4 regions of the Bacillus sp. FSL K6-0138 genome follow, and region 4 is predicted to be linked to each of the others. Evidence: riboswitches for the same ligand, from Rfam matches in the RefSeq annotation. Region 4 holds a riboswitch; each other region holds the start of a gene.

The links. Region 4 has a riboswitch for thiamine pyrophosphate ahead of thiC (phosphomethylpyrimidine synthase ThiC). Riboswitches for the same ligand answer to the same signal wherever they lie in the genome.
Region 1: another riboswitch for thiamine pyrophosphate. It lies ahead of tenA (thiaminase II); the one in region 4 lies ahead of thiC (phosphomethylpyrimidine synthase ThiC).
Region 2: another riboswitch for thiamine pyrophosphate. It lies ahead of tenA (thiaminase II); the one in region 4 lies ahead of thiC (phosphomethylpyrimidine synthase ThiC).
Region 3: another riboswitch for thiamine pyrophosphate. It lies ahead of thiT (energy-coupled thiamine transporter ThiT); the one in region 4 lies ahead of thiC (phosphomethylpyrimidine synthase ThiC).

The regions. Positions count from the first base shown of each region.
Region 1 covers NZ_CP150286.1:3,250,874-3,256,057, forward strand. Annotated here, with positions in the region: gene MHB78_RS17275 (thiazole synthase) at 1-385, opposite strand, end outside; gene thiS (sulfur carrier protein ThiS) at 389-592, opposite strand; gene thiO (glycine oxidase ThiO) at 589-1,701, opposite strand; gene tenI (thiazole tautomerase TenI) at 1,685-2,302, opposite strand; gene tenA (thiaminase II) at 2,277-2,978, opposite strand; TPP riboswitch at 3,069-3,177, opposite strand; gene MHB78_RS17300 (monovalent cation:proton antiporter family protein) at 3,234-5,078, opposite strand.
Region 2 covers NZ_CP150286.1:4,483,322-4,488,505, forward strand. Annotated here, with positions in the region: gene MHB78_RS23430 (ABC transporter ATP-binding protein) at 1-1,210, opposite strand, end outside; gene MHB78_RS23435 (ECF transporter S component) at 1,185-1,784, opposite strand; gene tenA (thiaminase II) at 1,781-2,467, opposite strand; TPP riboswitch at 2,577-2,682, opposite strand; gene MHB78_RS23445 (hypothetical protein) at 2,733-3,815, opposite strand; gene MHB78_RS23450 (hypothetical protein) at 3,979-4,137, shown strand; gene aceA (isocitrate lyase) at 4,197-5,184, opposite strand, start outside.
Region 3 covers NZ_CP150286.1:1,155,251-1,160,434, forward strand. Annotated here, with positions in the region: gene MHB78_RS06330 (hypothetical protein) at 1-173, opposite strand, end outside; gene MHB78_RS06335 (processed acidic surface protein) at 332-1,327, shown strand; gene MHB78_RS06340 (class D sortase) at 1,394-1,966, shown strand; gene thiT (energy-coupled thiamine transporter ThiT) at 1,982-2,566, opposite strand; TPP riboswitch at 2,675-2,774, opposite strand; gene MHB78_RS06350 (GntR family transcriptional regulator) at 2,932-4,035, shown strand; rRNA gene MHB78_RS06355 (16S ribosomal RNA) at 4,608-5,184, shown strand, end outside.
Region 4 covers NZ_CP150286.1:3,571,545-3,576,728, forward strand. Annotated here, with positions in the region: gene MHB78_RS18885 (aliphatic sulfonate ABC transporter substrate-binding protein) at 1-370, opposite strand, end outside; gene MHB78_RS18890 (ABC transporter ATP-binding protein) at 392-1,159, opposite strand; gene thiC (phosphomethylpyrimidine synthase ThiC) at 1,363-3,138, opposite strand; TPP riboswitch at 3,282-3,393, opposite strand; gene MHB78_RS18900 (sporulation protein) at 3,523-4,299, shown strand; gene aroD (type I 3-dehydroquinate dehydratase) at 4,334-5,098, opposite strand.

The sequences.
Region 1 (5,184 bases), 320 kb from region 4:
GAAGGACGATAAAGCCTTCCTCAAGCAGGGCTTCGGATGCTTTTAATGTTTCGACAGGATCAGGCAGAAGCGAGCGGTCACAGCCGATCACTTCGACTTTAATCATGTCGCAAAGGCCGGACGCTTTGGCAAGCTTTGCGATGCGCACCGCTTCCTCCGCCGTTTTTGCCCCTGCTGTATTCGGCAAAAGCGTATACCGGCTCAGATCAAGCTGTTCGAGAAAATTGGGCTGGGATTCTTCAAAAATATTCATCCGTCTGACGGCAAAGGTCAGAATCTCCGACTCTGATACGCGCACCGCCTCTTTTTGAATCTCGAATGACGGATACTTCCCGGTTCCGAGTAATAGTCTTGATGAAAACTGCTGATCAGCGATTTTTAACATGTTTTATCCCCCTCCGACAAAATGAACGATTTCGATAACATCGTTTTCTTCAAGTTTCACTTCTTGATAATTCTCTTTTCCGATAATCTCTCTGTTTCTTTCAACGATGACAACTCGGTTTTCCAGCTGATAGGATGCAAGCAGGTCATAGATCGTTCCTCCGTCATTCTTCCAGTCTATCTTTCGTCCGTTCAGCTGAATCATCATTTGTGAACAGCCTCCTTCCGGTCAACCTTAAACGCTTCCTCCCAGGCGGGCTCGACCGGCCGGCTAAGAATCATATCTGTGATCATCTCCCCCGTCGCCGGCGCGAGAAGAATGCCGTTTCTGAAATGGCCGGCCGCAAACAAGATGCTGTCGTTTTCAGGATGTCTGCCGATATACGGATTGCCGTCCTCTGTTTCCGGTCTTAATCCGGCCCAGCATCTGTCGATTTTCAACCCGCCGATTCTCGGAAGCATCGTTTTCGCCTTTTTCATGACCGCTTCGATGCCGTCCGTATCAGGCTGCTCATTCCAGTCTCCGGCTTTCATCGTCGCGCCGATGACAAGCTTTCCGCTGTGGCGCGGAACAATATAGCAATGATCGTGATACAGCGTTCTCGTTAAAGGAATGCTGTCATTCCACACGGACAGACACTCCCCTTTCACCGGATAAAATCGCTTGTTTAAACCGAGCTGTTGAAAGAAAACGCCGCTCCAGACACCGCTCGCGATCACGGCATGATCCGCTTCTGCGGCGCCTGAAGCCGTCTGAATCCGGACGCCGCCTCCTGCCGCCGCTTCTATTGAGAAAACAGGCGCATACTCAAAGATGTCTGCGCCGAACAGTTTTGCTCCTTTGGCAAAAGCTCTGCAAACAGAGATCGGTTCGACATGAACGTCATCCCGGATAAAATTCGCACCGAGTATCCCCTTTGCTGCATGCGGCTCTTTTTCATACACCTCTTGAGGCGTCAGCCATTCGGCAGAATCGAGCGCGGCCATTTCCATAAGGCGCGCCCGGTCGCTTTCGGTAAATGCGAGTTTTAAAATACCGCCGTCATGCCGCCTGATATCAATGCCGCTTACGCTTTTTAGTTCAGCGGTCAGCCGCTTATATGCAGTCTGGCTTGCCCTCGCAAATTCGAAAAATGTTCCCGGTTTATCGCATTCGGCATGAGCGCCGAGCATACCGGCGGCCGCACGGCTCGCTTTTTTCCCGACCTCGCCGCTTTCAAAAACCGCCGTTTGTTTTCCCGCTTTTGCAAGATGATAGGCAATCGAGACACCGATGATGCCTCCGCCGATCACGATCGTTTCATAGCGCTTTTTCATACAGATCTCCTTTCACCAGGCGCAGAAGCCGTTCGCAAGCTTCGGCAGACCTGTCTTCAGAAAAAATCCCCGACATCACCGCGATGCCGTCAGGCGCGGACAGCTTTACCTCAGGCAGCCGCTTTTCGGTAATCCCTCCGATGGCAATAACGGGAATATCGACAGCCTGTTTCACATTCCACAGGCTTTCCGTCCCCCTTCCTGTCAGCCCTTTTTTGCTGTCGGTTTCAAAAATGTGGCCGAACAGCACGTAATCCGCTCCTTCTTTTGCAGCCTGAACCGCTTCTTCAGCAGAGTGGACAGACTTTCCGATTTTCAAATGCGGAAAACGGTGTCTTACACATTTGACGGAAAAGCCGTGGGAAGGCAGCTGAACGCGATGTATATTGTGGAACAAGGCGACATCCACCCTGTCGTTGATGATGAGCTTCCGCTTGTCAACGCCAGCTGCCAGCAGGCGTTCGATTAATTCGGAAATCTCGCATACCGTTTTTGACCTCTCCCTGATATGGATAAAATCCGCTGTATCCTTGATGGATACGATTTTGGCGGCCAGCTCGTCAACGGAGTGCCGGTCATCGGTGATCGCGTGAAGCTTCAAGCTGTTCACCCCGCTCCTCGGACCAGCTTTCTTTCTTGTGCGCCATATTCCAAAATTGATATTCGTAGAAGCTGGAAATGACGAAGTTTTCTTTCATTTTCGCTCTGACTTCAGCGGTACTTTTTTCGGCCAGCCCGTCAAAACGGTCGACCTGTTCGGTCACGAGTTCTTTAAACCAGTCTCCTCCATATGTCGCAATCCATTCCTGATAAATGCCGTTCTCAGGCTTGCACGCTTTCAACGTTTCCCCGACCTCGTAGTAAAGCCAGTAACAAGGGAGCAAAGCGGCAAGAATTTCTGCAAAATTGCCGCTCATAACAGAGCGGTACATGTGGGACGTATAGGCATACGCGGTCGGTGACGGCTTGAACGCTCTTTTTTCTTCCTCGGTAATACCGAGCAGCTCGGAAAACTTCCTATGCAGAGCCAGCTCTGCTTCATACGTTCCCTTTGCATGATCCGCCATCCAGCTCGTCGTGTATAAATCTGCCGCATATGCCGCGGCAAAGGACTGAACCTTGGCAAAATGGCTCAAATAGTAGGAGTCTTGCAGCACATAATATGTAAAGCAGTCGATCGGCAAAGACCCGTCACCGATTCCTTTGATAAACGGGTGTACAAAACTGCCCTCCCACCATTCTGCAGCGCTCTTCCGGCACTCTTCCGAAAACTTCATCTAAGTAGCCCTCCTTTAATGTTAGAAAATGAAAAAAACCACTTTCCCCGCAGGAAAAGTGGTTTGGAATTTGCATAATACCATACATAGTCAAATACCTTGCCACTTCCCTACGCAGGTCTGAACCTGTTCAGGTTATGAGGGTCTAAAAGTCACACTTTTATCTCAGCCCTTATGAAGGACTCCCCTAGTGGAAAACATTTCATTCATTCAGTTATATTTTTATCTTAACACGAAATTAAAAATGGTCAAGCATCAGTCTTCCAGCGTTTTTTTCAACTCGGCGATATATTCGCGCGAGCCGGTGGCGATCAGCCTGTCGCCCAGTTGCAGCCTTGTATCGCCGTGAGGCACAAGGCTGTCGACACCTCTGAAAATCCTCACAAAGATCACGTCCCCCATAAACGGAAATTCCCTTAACAGCACGCCGTCATAGCGCTCGTTGCTCATGTTGATTTCGTATAATGATGCATCCTGATTCGTCAAAAGCTTCATGACGCCCGGAGCCTCGATCAGCGCGCGAAGCAGCGTTTTCGTCGACAGCAGGACGGAAATCGTATCGATGCCGTTTTCTTTCAATTTGGCTTCCGCTTGCGGCGAATCTGCGCTTGCGATAATCCTATCGACTTGTTTATCTTTTGCAAATAGGGCAATTCCGGTATTCCGCTCTTCATTCCCGGTCGCTACGACAAGAATATCTGTCTCAAAAACGCCGAATGATTCGAGTGTCCCGAATTCATAATCTGGCAGCACTTCCACGTCAAAAACCGGCTCTGACAGGTTTTCTTCTTTCTTTTCCTGATGGACATGCAGAACTCTGACGTGATATTCCTCAGAAGACAGCTCAAGAGTAACCGGCAGTGTCATTTGATTGGCGCCGATAAAGGTGATCGTTTTTTGCTCCGTTTCAATCTGTGCTTTCGGCATTAGCTTTTTGAAACCCGTCGGCGTAATAATGCACGTGATGACAGCGACAAGAATGAGCACACCGGACATTTTCGCGTCGATGACACCGATCCGTTCGCCGATGGTTGTGGCGGCAATGACGAGCGACAATGTCGACGTCAATAAAAGCCCTGAAGCCAGCACCGTTTTCACACCATACCACTTTTTCAACATCAGCGCAGGAACGATCTTGCTGATTAAAAGCGCCACAAACAGCAGCGGGATCATCATTAAAATTTTCGGGTCTTCAAGCAAGGACCATATGTCAAGCTTGACTCCCGTCATCACAAAAAAGATCGGAATCAAAAATCCATAGCCGAAAGAATCAAGCTGCTGGACCAGTTCTTTATTCGGAGAAAGCAGTGACACGAGAACCCCGGCTAAAAATGCGCCGAGTATGTTTTCCGCGCCGAGCGATTCCGAAAGCGCGACAAGCACGATGATCAGGGTAAAAATCGCCCTTGTGCCGATTTGAATCGTTCCTTTTGACATCACTTCAATATAAGAGCGGTTTTTAAACACCCTTCCGAAGAGATAAAGGACGACGCCTGCGGCAAACAAGATGATCAACAGCCACATATTGCTGCTTTCGTCTCCATAAATCGAGGCGAAGACAGCGAGCAAAATCATCGTCACAAGGTCGGCGATCACCGCCACAAGCAAAATAATCTGTCCGATGTTCGTCTTCATCAGGCGCTCTTCTTTCAGCGTCGGAACGACCACACCGAGTGAAATCGTCGAAATGATCAGCGTCATTAAAAAGGCGTTGTCGATGAACCCGGCCAGGACAAAGCTGTAAGAAAGCCCGAGCGACAAAATGAAAATCGCGATAAATATAATGGCAGCCGTTTTAAACGTGTTTGGCGCAGCTTTTCCGTTTGGGAGCAGCTGCTTTTTCTTTCCTCTTTCAAACGCGGAAAAATCGATCTCCAGTCCGCTCAAAAACATTAAAAAGATAAACCCGAGCATCGATAGCGTCTCAAGCCACGCATCATGCACTTCGACAAGGTTAAAACCGCTTTTTCCGATAACAAGACCCATGATGATTTCCGCCACAACGACAGGTATGACAAGCCTTAAGCGGTTCAGCAGGATGGGGGTTAAAAATGCGACAATGAGTACGACAACTAAAGATGAAACAGATGTATGCTCCATAGATGTTACCTCCTAAAAACCGGTTTCCTTAGTATATAGTGTCCCCTTCCACAGTCAAAAAGGACCATAATTACAATTCAACGAAAGAAAAGTTCAGATGATCGTC
Region 2 (5,184 bases), 910 kb from region 4:
ATGTAAGCCCGAACTCTTGTAACAGGCCGGACGTTTTTTTCTCAATCTCTTCCCCAGACCAGTTTCTCTGTCTCGCTCCGTACGCGATTTCCTCAAAGACCGAATCCTGAATAAATTGGAGCTCCGGGTTTTGAAAGACGAAGCCGGCCTTGTCATACAAGTCCTTGTCAGACCATTTTTTCAGCTCGCAATCCTCCAAATAAATGCGTCCTTTTCTCACCGCTTCCAAGCGGATCAGGCTTTTGAGAAACGTGCTTTTCCCGCTGCCGTTCTCCCCGATGACCGATACCCAGGCGCCTTTTGGAATCTGAACGCTGATGCCGTCCGCAACCGTTTTTTTTCGATAGCCGATCGCTGCATCTTCGGTGCGGATCAATGTCCTGCTTTTGGGCGTCCCGCTTTCTTCCTCACGTTCTTTTTTTTTCAGTTCGGCAGACAGCTTGACGGCAAGCGGATGGGTCTCGTCCCGGACGACTTCCTCCCATACAGCCGGATACAGCTTGGGCAGCCAAATGCCGGCCTCCTTCATTTGCCGCTGATAGAGACGGAGAATGTCCCCGGGTTTTCCGTCGCCGATCATGCGTCCGTTTTCGTTTAAAAGGATGACGCGGTCCATCCATTCGATGCAGCCGTCCAACACATGCTCGACAAACACCATCGTCTGCCCCGTTTTTTCAGAGACGTCTTTCAGCAGGGCGAAGATCGCGTTCCGGCTGACCGGATCAAGCTGCGCCGTCGGCTCGTCAAAAAACAGCACTTCCGGTTCCAAAGCCAAAAGACACGCCAGCGCGAGCCGCTGTTTCATGCCCCCTGACAAAGTCTCAATCGGCGTTTTCTTATCAACATTCAGCCCGACCTGATCCATGAGAGAAGAGATCATCCGCTCCATATCTTCGGGGGGAACACGGCGATTTTCCAGACTAAAGGCGATTTCTTCATCAACCCGAAGCATGCAGAATTGCGAATCCGGGTCCTGAAACATGACACCGGCGCTTTTTCTGCGGTCTACCTCGCCTTTGACTTCGGCTTCAATATGTTCGGGTATAATTCCGGAAAGCACCGAAATCAATGTCGATTTTCCGCTTCCGCTCGGCCCGAGTATCAGCACCTTCTCTCCTTTTTGAATCGATAGACTCAAGCTGTCCAATACCGTTTCCGAACGGTTGTAAAAGCGAACGGATAGATTATTGCATCCTAGATACGAATTCATTTGATTCATCCTTTTTCCGCTGTTCCTTCATGATCTCATATTGGTCGAGCACACCTGTTTTCGCGAGCGCCCCGACCACCGCTTTGGCGAGCCAGCCGCCGAGAATGATTCCGCTGATGACCTGAATGATAAATGTCAGAACCAGCGTTTCTGTCGTATAGTAGCCAAAGCCGTTTGCGATCAGGCTGTAGGTCATGCTGCCGACGGCCGCAAGCGCTCCGGACAGCATAAGGGTAAACAAGTTATAGCGCTGATAACGAAACATCGCAAAAGCGATTTCCGCTCCAGCCCCCTGGAAAACGCCGATGAGCAGTGAAGATAACCCAAAATGGCTTCCCGTCAGCAGTTCAACCGCCGCAGCTGCCGTCTCGGCAATCAGCGCCGCCCCCGGTTTGCGGATGATATAGGCAACGATCGGACTCGCAATCACCCATATGCCGAACATAAAGTTTGCACCGACTGGACCGACGATAGCCGAAACCGGAATCCACAAGGTGGACCACCCTAAATAAATTACACCGCAGGCGACTGACAATATCACGGTCATGACGACTTCTTTCATCCTCCAATTCATCGTCCCGCCGCCTCCATATTCACAGGCCAATCTTCAAGGGTATAGGCCATCTCCCAAAACTGATATTCAAGCTGGCAGCTTAACAAAAAGAGCTCTTTCATTTTCTCTTTTTCTTCCTCGCGTGCATCCTTTGCCCATTCATCCAAACGAGCGCAAAATGCCGTTGTAATCGAATCGGTTCGGTCTCCGTAAAATTGAATCCAGTCATAAAACGGATGCGACGGATCCGGCTGCACCTCATTCAGCAATCTTTTGCCGATCTCCCAATATGTCCACGGACACGGCAGCATAACGGCCAATATGTCTCCGATCGTGCCTTCGTGCGCGGCCGTCAGCATATGGCTGATATAATGATGAGCCGACGGTGCGAGAGGATAGCCGTGCAGGTCTTCATATTGTACGCCTGCAACCCGGCAAAGATTGTTGTGGGGATGCACCTCGCTGTCCAGCACAAAGGAAATCTGCCGGTTGAACATGGTCATGTCTTCCCGTTTTTTGCATTTTGAAATAGCGATTCCGTAGATTTGTACAAAGGAATTCAAATACGCGACATCCTGTTTGACATAATGGATGAGCTGTTCCTTTTTTAGGTCGCCCGACGCCAGCCCCTTTACAAAAGGATGCTGAAAAATGGCTTCAAAGATGGGATTTGCCTCGCGGCGAAGTTGCGCTGAAAAACTCATGAAGAAAGCCTCCTTACATTCATTTATAAAGGAAGGCACAAGGGGAAAACGGCTTCTTTATGCAAAAAAGCCGCCCCAAAATGGAGCGGCTTAAGATGATGAACTCATAAAGACACCGGCTCCACTTCCCTACGCTAGTGCGAACTAGATCAGGTTCGAAGGGTCCAAGATCACCTCTTGTCTCAGCCAGCTTTATGGCTCCCCCAGTGGACTTCCTATTTCATTAACTTTTACTCTACACATCTATAAACTACATGTCAATGCTTTAATTCAAGTATTGAATCGCCGGGATTTTTTCGACTCCGCTTGCATAGTAGTAGTTTAATACACTGAAGAAATCGATAGACTTACCCGTTTTTAAATCGACGATGAGAATATGATCGCCGTATTCAAAATCGTTGTCATCGATCCTTCTCGGCGTCACCTTTCCAAGCGTATCGACAAACGAACCTTCATAGCCGACGCCGGATTGAAAGGCGGACTGGTGGTGCATAAACAATGTCCCTTTATCGAGATAGACCATGATGGCTTCTTCAGAGCTGGCATAGCTTGCTTTGTATGATACAGGTGCGGAAACCGATTTGACCTTTGCATCTGCAATCTCGTGAGTCCGCTGGGTGTAGCCGCCGCCATACGGAAAATAAAAGACTCTCTTCCAGTCAAGGTGGCTGTTTCCGCCGTTTTTGTTATATACAAAGGTGCCGTTGGCATAAACTGAACCGTCTTCATATTCCGCGACAAATTGCTGCAGGGAAGATGAGACAGATACTGCCGATGTAAAATGGGCCGGGTTCCTGGCGTTCATTTGAATCGTATAGGAATCTCCGACATCTCCCGCCGAAAAAACCCTGAGCGCATAGTCGCCTTTTGGAAGCTCATTGAGTGCGATCAAATTGCCGGCTGACGCGGAGATATTCGTCGGAATGGCTTGTCCTTTTTCCCAGTCAACCACGTAAAGCTGCACGGTGTAGTCGGCATTGTTTGATAGGATTCTCGCGATGAATGTTCTGTCTGAAGGCGTGCTGAAAAACCACAGATCGTCCTTGTTGGTTTCCGTCAGTGAGGCCTGGTGCTGAAAGGATTGTTCTGAAGAAGAATAGTTTGATTTGACGGAAGCTTTGGGTTTTGTTACGTTCAAAGACTGCCCGTCTTCATTGAGTCTGTAGGAATCTTTTATATTGGCCCGATCGATCGCAATGTTTTCCCGTTTGACTTCAAGCTTTTGCTGGTAGTCTGCAATCTCTTTTTCCTTCTTCGGCGGTTCTGCTCCTTCGGCCATCGCCGGGACCGACGAGATCATGAGCAAAACGGCGAGCATGAATGAAAATCGTTTAACCCTCTTTCCCAACTCACTTCACTCCTTTTCTTCATCACTACTTCATCATAATGTATATTTACAGCATTTGGTATAGATTGATATTTTTTAAGAAATAAACAAATTTTCTGAAACTTATACTGGGCGCAATCCGTCTTATATATTGAAAGGCAAATTTCAATTGGAGGGGATAGATATGATGATGTTTATCTTGATTTTGACAATGACCGTGTATTTGTTCTACTCATTCAGCAAAGACAACCGGCCGGCCAAAAGAAGTAACAAAGCTCATCAGAATGTGATTGTGCTTCGGGAACATCCTTTGATTGCCCCTTCCAATGATGCCAATTGCTAAAATATTTTTATACAAACGAGCAAGCCGCCTGTCAAGCAAGGCGGCTTTTTCACAGCGATTTACGGCTGAAACTGCTCCGCTTCCGTCGAGCCTTTTAGCGCCGTCGTCGAAGAAGTCCCTCCTGTAACGACTTGTGCGACTTCATCAAAATAGCTCGTTCCGACTTCACGCTGGTGCCTTGTCGCCGTATAGCCGTGGGCTTCGCTGGCGAACTCGGCCTGCTGCAGCTCAGAGTAAGCGGCCATCCCGCGTGTTTTATATTGACGGGCCAGTTCAAACATGCCGTGATTTAAAGCGTGGAACCCAGCGAGTGTGACGAATTGAAATTTATACCCCATTTCACTGAGATCTTTTTGAAAATCACCAATCGTTTGATCATCGAGTTTGGCTTTCCAGTTAAAAGAAGGCGAGCAATTGTACGCAAGCAGTTTTCCCGGGAATTGTTCATGAATCGCCTCTGCAAACCGGCGCGCCTCATCAAGATTAGGTTCTGATGTTTCACACCAGACCAAGTCGGCGTAAGGCGCATATGCAAGCCCTCTGGCAATCGCCTGATCAAGGCCCGCTTTCGTTTTGAAAAATCCTTCTGATGTGCGTTCTCCCGTCAAAAACGGGGCATCATACTGGTCGATGTCGCTTGTGATGAGATCGGCCGCATTCGCATCCGTCCGGGCGATGAGAACCGTCGGGACGCCCATGACATCTGCGGCGAGGCGGGCCGCGATCAAATTACGAACCGCCGTCTGCGTCGGCAGCAGCACTTTTCCGCCCAAATGTCCGCATTTTTTCTCTGATGAAAGCTGGTCTTCAAAATGAACGCCAGCGGCACCTGCCTCAATCATGCTTTTCATCAATTCGAAGACATTCAGCTGCCCGCCGAATCCCGCTTCAGCATCCGCTACGATCGGTGCAAACCAATCGATCTCTTCTTTTCCTTCCATGAAATGAATCTGGTCTGCGCGCTGGAGCGTACGGTTGATTCTTTTGACGACTTCCGGAACGCTGTTTGCCGGATACAGGCTTTGGTCAGGGTACATGCTCCCCGCA
Region 3 (5,184 bases), 2.2 Mb from region 4:
CAGAAGAAATGCGAAAAGAAAGCAAAAACAACGCCCAACGGAATACAGGAGATCATAACGGTTCCGTCGACGAGTCCGTCAGCTCCGCTTATTTTCAGGGCTTCTCTGTAACCGATCAGGAAATGGATGATCGACAGAACGTAGCAAAAGAGCATCATATAGTAAGGATTCACGTTTATACCTCCTCTATTTCGCTTTACTATATTACATTCAGCGAGAGCAAAGATTATGACTTTTTTTAAATAGAGAAAACGATTTTAAATTTAATGCATGTATTTTAAAAAATTTCTATTATAATCAAAAGGTAACATATAAATAGGGGGTCAATTTTATGAAGAAAAGGATGATGGCGTTTTTGATATGCGCGCTGTTTCTGGTGCCGTCCGCAGAAGCTTTCGCCGCACCGAAACAGTCCGAGCTGAACGAGTATCTTGGAGAAATAGGGATGACAGAAAAAGAATTGGAAGCCTATTTGCAAGATACATATGATGAAAGTTTGAAAGGATTTGAATCGGCGGAGGAATTAAGAGATTTTCTTGGAGAAAGGCTCGATGAAAAACGGCTTGCTTCATATTTAAAAGATTACGGCTTAAATGAAAAAGAAGCGGTCAAACTTCTCGTTGATAATGGTTATATGGAAGAAGGGCAAAGCATCCTCGATGCCTTCATGTTTGAGTATGAGCTGGATGATGCGCTTTGGAACGTGACAACTGACGAAGGCGACGCGGCAATCGAAAATCCGTTTCAGGAGCTTGGCGTAGACGATCAGGAATGGGAAAGGCTAATAAAGCATCTTAGGAGCGTCCGTGAAAAAAATCCGAATCTTGAAGATGAGTTGATGGCGATTGGGGAGCGACTTGAAGCGGTTGCCGATTTTGAGACGGTAACGGAGCTGAAAGCGAAAGATATCGCTCAAATGCTGTCTATTTTACACGATCTTCAGCAAACCCTTGAGGTGAAAACGAAATATTATTTAGTCAAAGACGGCAAGAAAAAGGAAGTATCACTGACGACGCCTGTCAGCGCAGATGAACTGAAAGGGGCAAGCTTGCTTGTACAAGTTTACGATCTTGAAGGAAATTTCATTTTGGACGTTTTGCTGACGCCTGACATGATTGGATCAGATTTATTTCATGAAACAGGAGCAAAAGTGAAGCAAACCCAAACAGCCGTTCAACATGATACAAAGAAGCAGCATGTGAAAAAGACGGTAAGGGGGGCAAAACTTCCAAAAACGGCCGGGCATTATGCGGAATGGTCGATCCTCGGTTTCGTGCTAATCCTCAGCGGATTTTTCTTGATCAGAAGGCTTCGCAAAGCGGCGTAGACAAAGAGGTGAATTGACATTAGAGCATCCCGTAAAAAAAGGGTGATTTGGCTTTTGGCGATCGCCATGATAACGGCCGGGCTGTATGTTGCAGCTACCAATGCGTTTAAGCTTTTTCAAGGACGCACACTTTCCGCTCAGCAGCCGGCTGAGAAGAAGCCGGCTGAAAAGCCGTCTGTTCAAACCGGAAAAAAACAAAAAGCCGAGACAGTGCGAACGTTTGAAACCGGTGAAAAAATCGGCGACCTTGTGATCCCGAAAATGAAGGCGCGGCTTCCGATTTACCACGGAACAGACGAAGACGAGCTTCAAAAGGGAGTGGGGCATTTTGCAGGTTCCGTGCTGCCGGGCGAAGATGACAACTCGGTCCTGTCCGGCCACCGCGACACGGTTTTCAGAAGGCTTGGTGAAGTCGGCAAAGGAGACCGGTTAATTGTTGAAGCTGAATATGGAACTTTTACATATAAAGTGAAAAAGGTGAGGATCGTCGATGCTGATGACAGGACCGTTATCGTTCCAAAACCCAGGGCGACATTAACCGTTTCGACCTGCTACCCGTTCGACTTTATAGGCTCTGCCCCGGAGCGGTACGTATTGGTTGCAGAATTAATAAAAACGCAAAAAAAGCGGAACCTATAAGGTGTCCGCTTTTTTTCATCTCTTATCAATGCTCCGTTCCAAAAGCCTCGGAGCCGTCAGCAGCAACAGGCACAGCACGATTGCGCAAATGATGAACGACGGGAGCATATATGTTGCATTATACGTTAATGTATAAATCCAGACCGGCGTCCCTTTGGGTGCGTAATTTCCAAAAAAGACGGCGCCGCTAATGACGTGGGCGAGAAATTTCAGTCCGCTTCCGAAAAAGACGGCAACCGTAACATATGATACCAGCTTTCCCTTTGCTTTCGCCGCGGCAGCTTTTCGGATCGGACCGGCAAATAAACCGCCGATTCCTGCAGCTGTTGGTGCGATAAAATAATCAAGGAGAAACTGTACGGGGTGCACCGCATAAAGCCCCCCGGTGACAAACTGCAGCAATCCTGCTAAAAAACCGGTAATCAGTCCGGCTTTCAGCCCCCATCGAAAAGAAATTAAAAAGAGCGGGATCATCATGATGGCGATGGAGCCGCCTTGCGGCATTTTCAAAAACATTCCTGAAGCTATATCCAATACGATTGCGATGCCTGTCATGACGGCGATTTCAATAAGCCGGACAAGTTGTTTTGATTGATTCATTGTAACCCTCACTTTTGATGAACAAAGGGGTACTGGACTTCTTTCCCAATAAAAAAGCAATGCGAGGAAGGAATAGGATAGTTTCCACGCACTGCTTTGGATGCAATAAGTTTTACTTTGCCACATCCCTACGCCAGCGTTAACTAACAGGTTCAAAGGGTCAGAACGGTTTGTTCACTCTCAGCCTGAGGCTCCCCTTGTGGTCATCAAGATTATTTAGTTATTTTCTACTATACTAAAAAAAGAAACGAACGACAAGCCGTATTTTTCAAATTTTTTTGCTTGATTTCTCCAATAAGTAGCAATAATTGAAGATTTTCCTTTATAATAGAAATTATTCGTACGTACAAGATGGGGTTGATCTGATGAGTGAACATACAAAATACAGCATGGTCAAAAACCAAATTAAATCGTGGATATATGAGGGGAAAGTTAAGCCCGGGGAAAAAATTCATTCGGAAAATGAATTGATGAAAATTTTCGATGTCAGCAGACATACGATCCGCCAGGCGATCGGCGACTTGGTTCACGAAGGTCTCCTGTATAGGGAGCAGGGGTCGGGAACATACTGTTCACAACGCCTCAGGCCTTCGGAAAAAGGCAGGGAAAGACATAAAATGATCGGCGTGATCACGACCTATTTGTCCGATTATATTTTTCCCCACATTATAAGAGGGATCGAATCGACGCTGTCGAATGAAGGGTACACGCTTATCGTAGCGAGCACGAATAATGACATTGAAAAAGAAAAGCAGTGCCTTGTAAACATGCTTGATAAAGACATTGACGGATTGATCGTTGAGCCGACGAAAACAGGAAGCATTAATCCGAATTTAAACTATTACTTGACGCTTGAGCAGCACCACATCCCGTACCTGATGATCAATCAGTTTTACCAGGAGCTGAACCCGCCCCACTTTATTTTGGATGATGAATACGGCGGGTTTATAGCGACTGACCATTTGATCAAGCTCGGCCATGAAAGGGTCTTTGGCCTTTTTAAACAGGACGATATGCAAGGCGTCAACAGGATGAAAGGATTTATCCGCGCCTTCAGGGAAAACGGTCTGTCATTTTATCCGGAAATGGTTGTTACCTATGAGACGGAGAACAAAGAGGAAAAGACGATCACTGAAGTGAGAAAGCGTCTGTCTTCACAAGAGCCACCGACCGCCATTTTCTGCTATAATGATCAGATCGCTCTTTTAGTGCTTGACGTGATCAGGGAATTCGGGCTGAAAATACCTGAGGACATATCGATTGTCGGCTATGATGATTCGCATTTAAGCCAGGCGTCGGAGGTTAAGCTGACGTCGGTAACCCATCCGAAGATGCAGATGGGAATCGAAGCGGCAAAATGGATGATCGCGAAAGTGGAAGGAAGGAATATGGATCAGCTGGAACACTCTAAGGTATACAAGCCGGAATTGATCGTCAGACAATCGACCGCAAAATTAAAGAACGGTTAAAATACTAAATGAAAGGCTGGATCACTGTCTTGAATCTTTACGATGGTGATCTTTTTAAATGCGTGACGATAATAATAAGAAACGCGGCCGGATATAATAAAGAAGAAATGATCTCGGCAAAGCGGAGCGCCTGTCATATAAAACGGCGGTACATTAGAAAAGGACCATTTGCCAACGGCAGCGAGCGGGATTCAGCCGGCAGCATGAATTGTAAAGCGTATGACCCGATGTTATTGTGTTCACGCTGATGACTTTATTATTTTTTTAAAAACTATTGTGTTAAATGAAAATAGATGATATATTAATATTCGTCCTTAAAAAGACGGCTTTATAAAACAGCTGATTCATATTTTTTTAAAAAGTTGTTGACATTCACCTTGCTAGAATGTTATATTGATAAAGTTGCTTCTAACCGAAGTAAAAATGATCTTTGAAAACTAAACAAGACAAAACGTACCTGTTAATTCAAATAAATCGCACATAAACGTGCGTAGTCATTTTCAAACAGGCCTGCACGATGCAGGTCATGCAGATGTCGTCACAGGATGTGACGAACTTAATCTGCGTTCCATTTTATGGAGAGTTTGATCCTGGCTCAGGACGAACGCTGGCGGCGTGCCTAATACATGCAAGTCGAGCGGACCGACGGGAGCTTGCTCCCTTAGGTCAGCGGCGGACGGGTGAGTAACACGTGGGTAACCTGCCTGTAAGACTGGGATAACTCCGGGAAACCGGGGCTAATACCGGATGCTTGTTTGAACCGCATGGTTCAAACATAAAAGGTGGCTTTTCGCTACCACTTACAGATGGACCCGCGGCGCATTAGCTAGTTGGTGGGGTAACGGCTCACCAAGGCAACGATGCGTAGCCGACCTGAGAGGGTGATCGGCCACACTGGGACTGAGACACGGCCCAGACTCCTACGGGAGGCAGCAGTAGGGAATCTTCCGCAATGGACGAAAGTCTGACGGAGCAACGCCGCGTGAGTGATGAAGGTTTTCGGATCGTAAAACTCTGTTGTTAGGGAAGAACAAGTACCGTTCGAACAGGGCGGTACCTTGACGGTACCTAACCAGAAAGCCACGGCTAACTACGTGCCAGCAGCCGCGGTAATACGTAGGTGGCAAGCGTTGTCCGGAATTATTGGGC
Region 4 (5,184 bases):
TCCCTTTTTTGACAAGGATGCCGTTCGCTTTTAAGCCGTCTTGTGAGAGGCCGATTTCCTTAAAATCGATGCCTGCCGCCTGTCCTGCGATCACCGGCGAATTGCCGACCTGGGAAAAATCGAGTTTGTCCGCGGCGATTCCTTCAAACTGCGGCGGACCGCTTTGGAACTCCGTCCATTTCACTTTGATTCCATCTCTGGCAAACTCTTTTTCAAACCAGCCTTTTTCTTTCGCAAGCAGCAGCGGGCTCAAGCTTTGCTGCACCCCGATGTTAATCACTTCCAAATCCTTGCCGCTTCCGTTTGATCCTGCTGCTGAACAGCCTGCAAGCAGCAGGCAGCCCAGTACATACAACGCCCATTTTTTCATCCGTTTCCGCTCCTTTCTGCTTTAAATCCCCGAGCCTTCTTGAAAGCTGAATTCTTCCGTTTTCTCAAATTCTTTCAGCACTTTTTGCCTGATTGACTGAAAAACAGGAGATGTTCTGCTGCGCGGAAATGGCAGATCAACCGGAAGCAGTTTATGAATTCTCCCCGGCTTTGCGGTGAAGACCGCGATCCGGTTGGCTAAATAAACGGATTCGTCGAGATCATGGGTGACAAGGATCATCGTCATTTTCTTCTCTCTCCAAATGTCTGCCAGCACATCCTGCAGATGCTTTCTCGTAAAGGCGTCCAAGGCGCCGAAAGGTTCATCAAGCAATAAAATCTCGGGTTCCCGCAAGAGTGCCCTGGCTATCGCGACCCTTTGCGACATTCCCCCGGACAGCTCGCGCGGATACAGTTTCTCCGCGCCTTTCAGCCGTACCGTTTCAATCAATTCATCGACTTTTTTGCGTACCGATGGTTCTTTCAGGCTTAAATCTGCGGCGATATTTTGCTCAACCGTCATCCACGGAAAAAGCCGATGCTCTTGAAATATAAAGCCTTGCTGAATCCCCGGACCTTTGATCTCTCTGCCGTTCATGCTGATTCGCCCTTCATAATCCCCGTCAAGCCCTGCAACGATTTTTAAGAGCGTGCTTTTTCCGCACCCGCTTGGTCCGATGACAGTCAGGAATTCACCGTTTTCGACCGCTAGCTTCACGTCTCGAAGCACGCTCGTTTTACGGCCGCCGTATACAAACGCTTTTTCGTTAACACGGATTGATAAAGACATCTTGTTCCCCTTTCTTTGCCATTATGAAAATAAAAAGCTCTTATCCCAAATTGAGATAAGAGCCTTCGGTTGACCGATCAGCGCTGATGGAATGTTCCGAAATATTAAATAACATACTAATTCATATTATTCCGACCTGTCAACCCTATATTATAAAAAAACAGATGAAAGGTTCCCCTTTCATCTATCTGTATTGCCCGTCTTTAATTGTAAATGTTACCGCCTGCTTTTTTAAATTCCTTCGCCTTCTCTTTCAGTCCTTTTTGAATAGCCTTTTCTTCAGCAAGGTTGTTTTCCTTGGCATAGTCGCGAATATCCTGGGAAATTCTCATGCTGCAAAACTTCGGCCCGCACATCGAACAAAAATGCGCCGTTTTTGCGCCTTCAGCCGGCAAGGTTTCATCATGGAATTCAAGCGCTCTTTCCGGATCAAGCGACAGGTTGAACTGATCTCTCCAGCGGAATTCAAAGCGCGCCTTTGACAGCGCATCATCGCGGAGTTGCGCACCGGGATGGCCTTTAGCGAGATCAGCCGCATGAGCCGCGATTTTGTATGTGATGACGCCTTCGCGGACATCGTCTTTATTCGGCAGTCCCAAATGTTCTTTCGGCGTCACATAGCAAAGCATGGCCGTGCCGTACCAGCCGATCATCGCCGCTCCGATCGCAGACGTAATATGGTCATAGCCCGGCGCGATATCGGTTGTCAGCGGCCCCAGCGTATAAAACGGCGCTTCCTTGCAAATCTCCATTTGCCTGTCGACGTTTTCTTTGATTTTATTCATCGGCACATGCCCCGGCCCTTCGATCATCACCTGAACATCGTGCTTCCAAGCGATCTCCGTCAGCTCGCCAAGCGTTTCCAATTCGGCAAATTGCGCTTCATCATTCGAATCCGCAATCGAGCCCGGACGAAGGCCGTCTCCCAGCGAAAATGCGATATCATACGTTTTCATAATCTCGCAAATCTCCTCAAAATGCGTGTACAAAAAGCTTTCTTCATGGTGCGCCAGACACCACTGCGCCATGATTGCCCCGCCTCGGGATACGATTCCGGTGACGCGCTTCGCCGTTAACGGCACATACCTGAGAAGGACGCCGGCATGAATCGTAAAATAATCGACACCTTGTTCAGCCTGTTCGATCAATGTGTCGCGGTAAATCTCCCATGTCAAATCTTCGGCCACTCCGTTGACCTTTTCGAGCGCCTGGTAAATCGGCACAGTGCCGACGGGGACGGGACAGTTGCGGATGATCCATTCCCTTGTCGTATGGATATCCTTTCCTGTGGATAAGTCCATCATCGTGTTTGCTCCCCAGCGGATCGCCCATGTCATTTTCTCCACTTCTTCTTCAATTGAGGAGGTGACGGCTGAATTGCCGATGTTTGCGTTTATTTTTACGTGGAAGTTCCGTCCGATAATCATCGGTTCGCTTTCCGGGTGGTTAATATTTGACGGAATGATCGCCCGGCCGCTGGCCACTTCTTCCCGGACGAATTCGGGAGACACATGCTCGCGGATCGCGATGAATTCCATTTCAGGCGTAATGATCCCCTTTCTTGCGTAATGCAGCTGGGTGACATTTTGCCCCTTTTTCGCACGCAGCGGTTTTCGTTTCAGGCCTGGATAGCTGTGATTTGCTTTCTCTTTGCTTTTATAGCCGTTATCCTCCGGCTTTACTTCTCTGCCTTCATATGTCTCGGTATCGCCGCGTTCTCTGATCCAGGACGCCCGCAAAGGCTTCAGCCCCTTCTGAATATCAACCTTCGCATTGGCGTCTGTATAAGGACCGCTCGTATCGTATACGCGGACAGGCCGATTTTCTTCTTCTCCAAATGATCCTGTTGTAGGACTTAAAGAAATTTCTCTCATCGGCACTTGAATGTCAGGACGCGATCCTTCGACATACACTTTTCGGCTTCCTGAAAAACTTGACATCATCGCGATGTTTTTTTGCTGTACTGACTCATGTTTCATGTGAAAATCCTTCCCCTCTTTAAAAATGATCAGGACGAAACTCCAGAACAGCACCAGCACAAAAAAACCAGGCACATTGTTCATGAACCTGGTTTAAAGTCAGTAAAATCGGCAGATGACCGCATCGCAGCCGGACATCCCTATCCTTCATCTTTTTACTTCCCCACGCTGGTACGAACCAGATCAGGTCCAAAGGGTTAAGAAACGCAAGTTGTTTCTCTCTCAGCCCTCAACAGGGCACCCCTAGTAAAGCTATTATATTCGTTTCTAATAGTAACACATCGATTTGACAGTGAAAATCATTCAGAAATAAATGAATCCTTTTGACTATAAACAGCGTATAAAAATTGCTTTTATTTCAGGATAAAAGGAGAAGATCGAAACATGTCACTGTTTAAAAAGCTTGCGGCAAGCGCAGGCATCGGAGCGGCAAAGGTCAATACGATTTTGGAGAAAAATGAATATCTGCCGGGTGAGAAAGTGAACGGAAGCGTTCTTGTAAAAGGCGGCAACACCGAACAGCACATCAGGTACATTGAATTATTGCTGGAGACCGAATACGCCATCGTAAAGGATGATAAAAAAGAATGGAAAACCGTCACCATGGAATCCCGCAGGGTAACGGAATCATTCACCATCAGCCCGGGGAAAGAAAGGCGCTTTCCTTTTTCATTCATCATGCCGCTTGATGCGCCGATGACGATGAAAGGGACGCGCGTTTTCTTATTGACAGACCTGGACATTCAAGGCGGCATCGATAAATCGGACGAAGACCCGATTGCCGTCAAACCGCACCCGTGGATCAAATCTGTGCTGGAAGCTATGGGAGACCTCGGATTCAGGCTTCAAGAGGCTGATTGTGAACATGCGCCATACTTTAACAGGCGGATGCCTTTCGTTCAGGAATTCGAATTTGTACCGGTCTCGCAAAATTACCGCCGACTGTTTGACGAATTAGAGCTCGTATTTCTTCTTGAAGATAACGGGTTGGACGTCATCATCGAAGTCGACCGCCGCGCCAGAGGATTGCGGGGCTGGCTGGAGGAAATGTATAACGAAGGCGAAAAGCTCGTCCGCGTCCGTTTTGACGAATCACAACTTAAAAATAGAGAAGAGCTGAAAACATCGCTTCAGGCGATCATTGAGCAGTACGCCGGATAAAAGGAGAAGGAGCCGCTCCGGCTCCTTCCTTTATTCATATATTTCGATGCAGCACGTCAAGGATCTGTTTCAGATCCCCGGCCGCAATTTGGCCAGGTGCGGATGCCTTTCTGGCCGCTCCGAAAGTCATCGCTGATCCAAATAACTCTCCGGCCAGCCGGCTGATCACGCCTTTTCCGGCCATCGACATCGTAATGATCGGGCCCTCCGCGTACCGCTCATACATCGTATGAGTCGCCTCAAGCAATGTCAGCACATCTGCCGCCGTTTCAGGCATCACCGCAATCTTGGGCAAATCGGCTCCCAGCTCCTGCGCTCTGCGCAGCCGGGACACGATCTCTTCCGCTCTTGGCGTTTTTTCGAAATCGTGGTTGGATATAATGACGAAAACATGATGCATATGAGCCGCTTCAACCAGTTTTTTTACATCCTGCTCTTCATTGAACAGCTCAACATCAATCACATCTGCCAGCCCTGTTTTGGCAACGGCATGATTTAAAGAAAAATAAAATTCCTTGCTGACTTCTTTTTCGCCGCCTTCCTCTATGCTGCGGAACGTAAAGATCAGCGGAATGTCTTGCAATATGGCACGGATTTCAGCCAGCGCTTCTATCACTTTTTCAACGTCTTCCACATTCTCAAAAAAATCCGCCCGCCACTCGACAAGATCCGGATCGACAGACTGCAGAAAAGCAGCTTCTTCTTTCAATTGTTCCAGCGTTTCTCCAACAAGCGGCACGCAAATTTTCGGAGCTCCCTCTCCGATTGTCACCCCTCTGATCTTCACCGTATTCATCAACGGCCTCAACTCCTGTTCTATATATCACAATGTTCTTTGCATTAACGGTACCGGAGATTGGTCATAAGCGCAAGCAGAAATTAAAC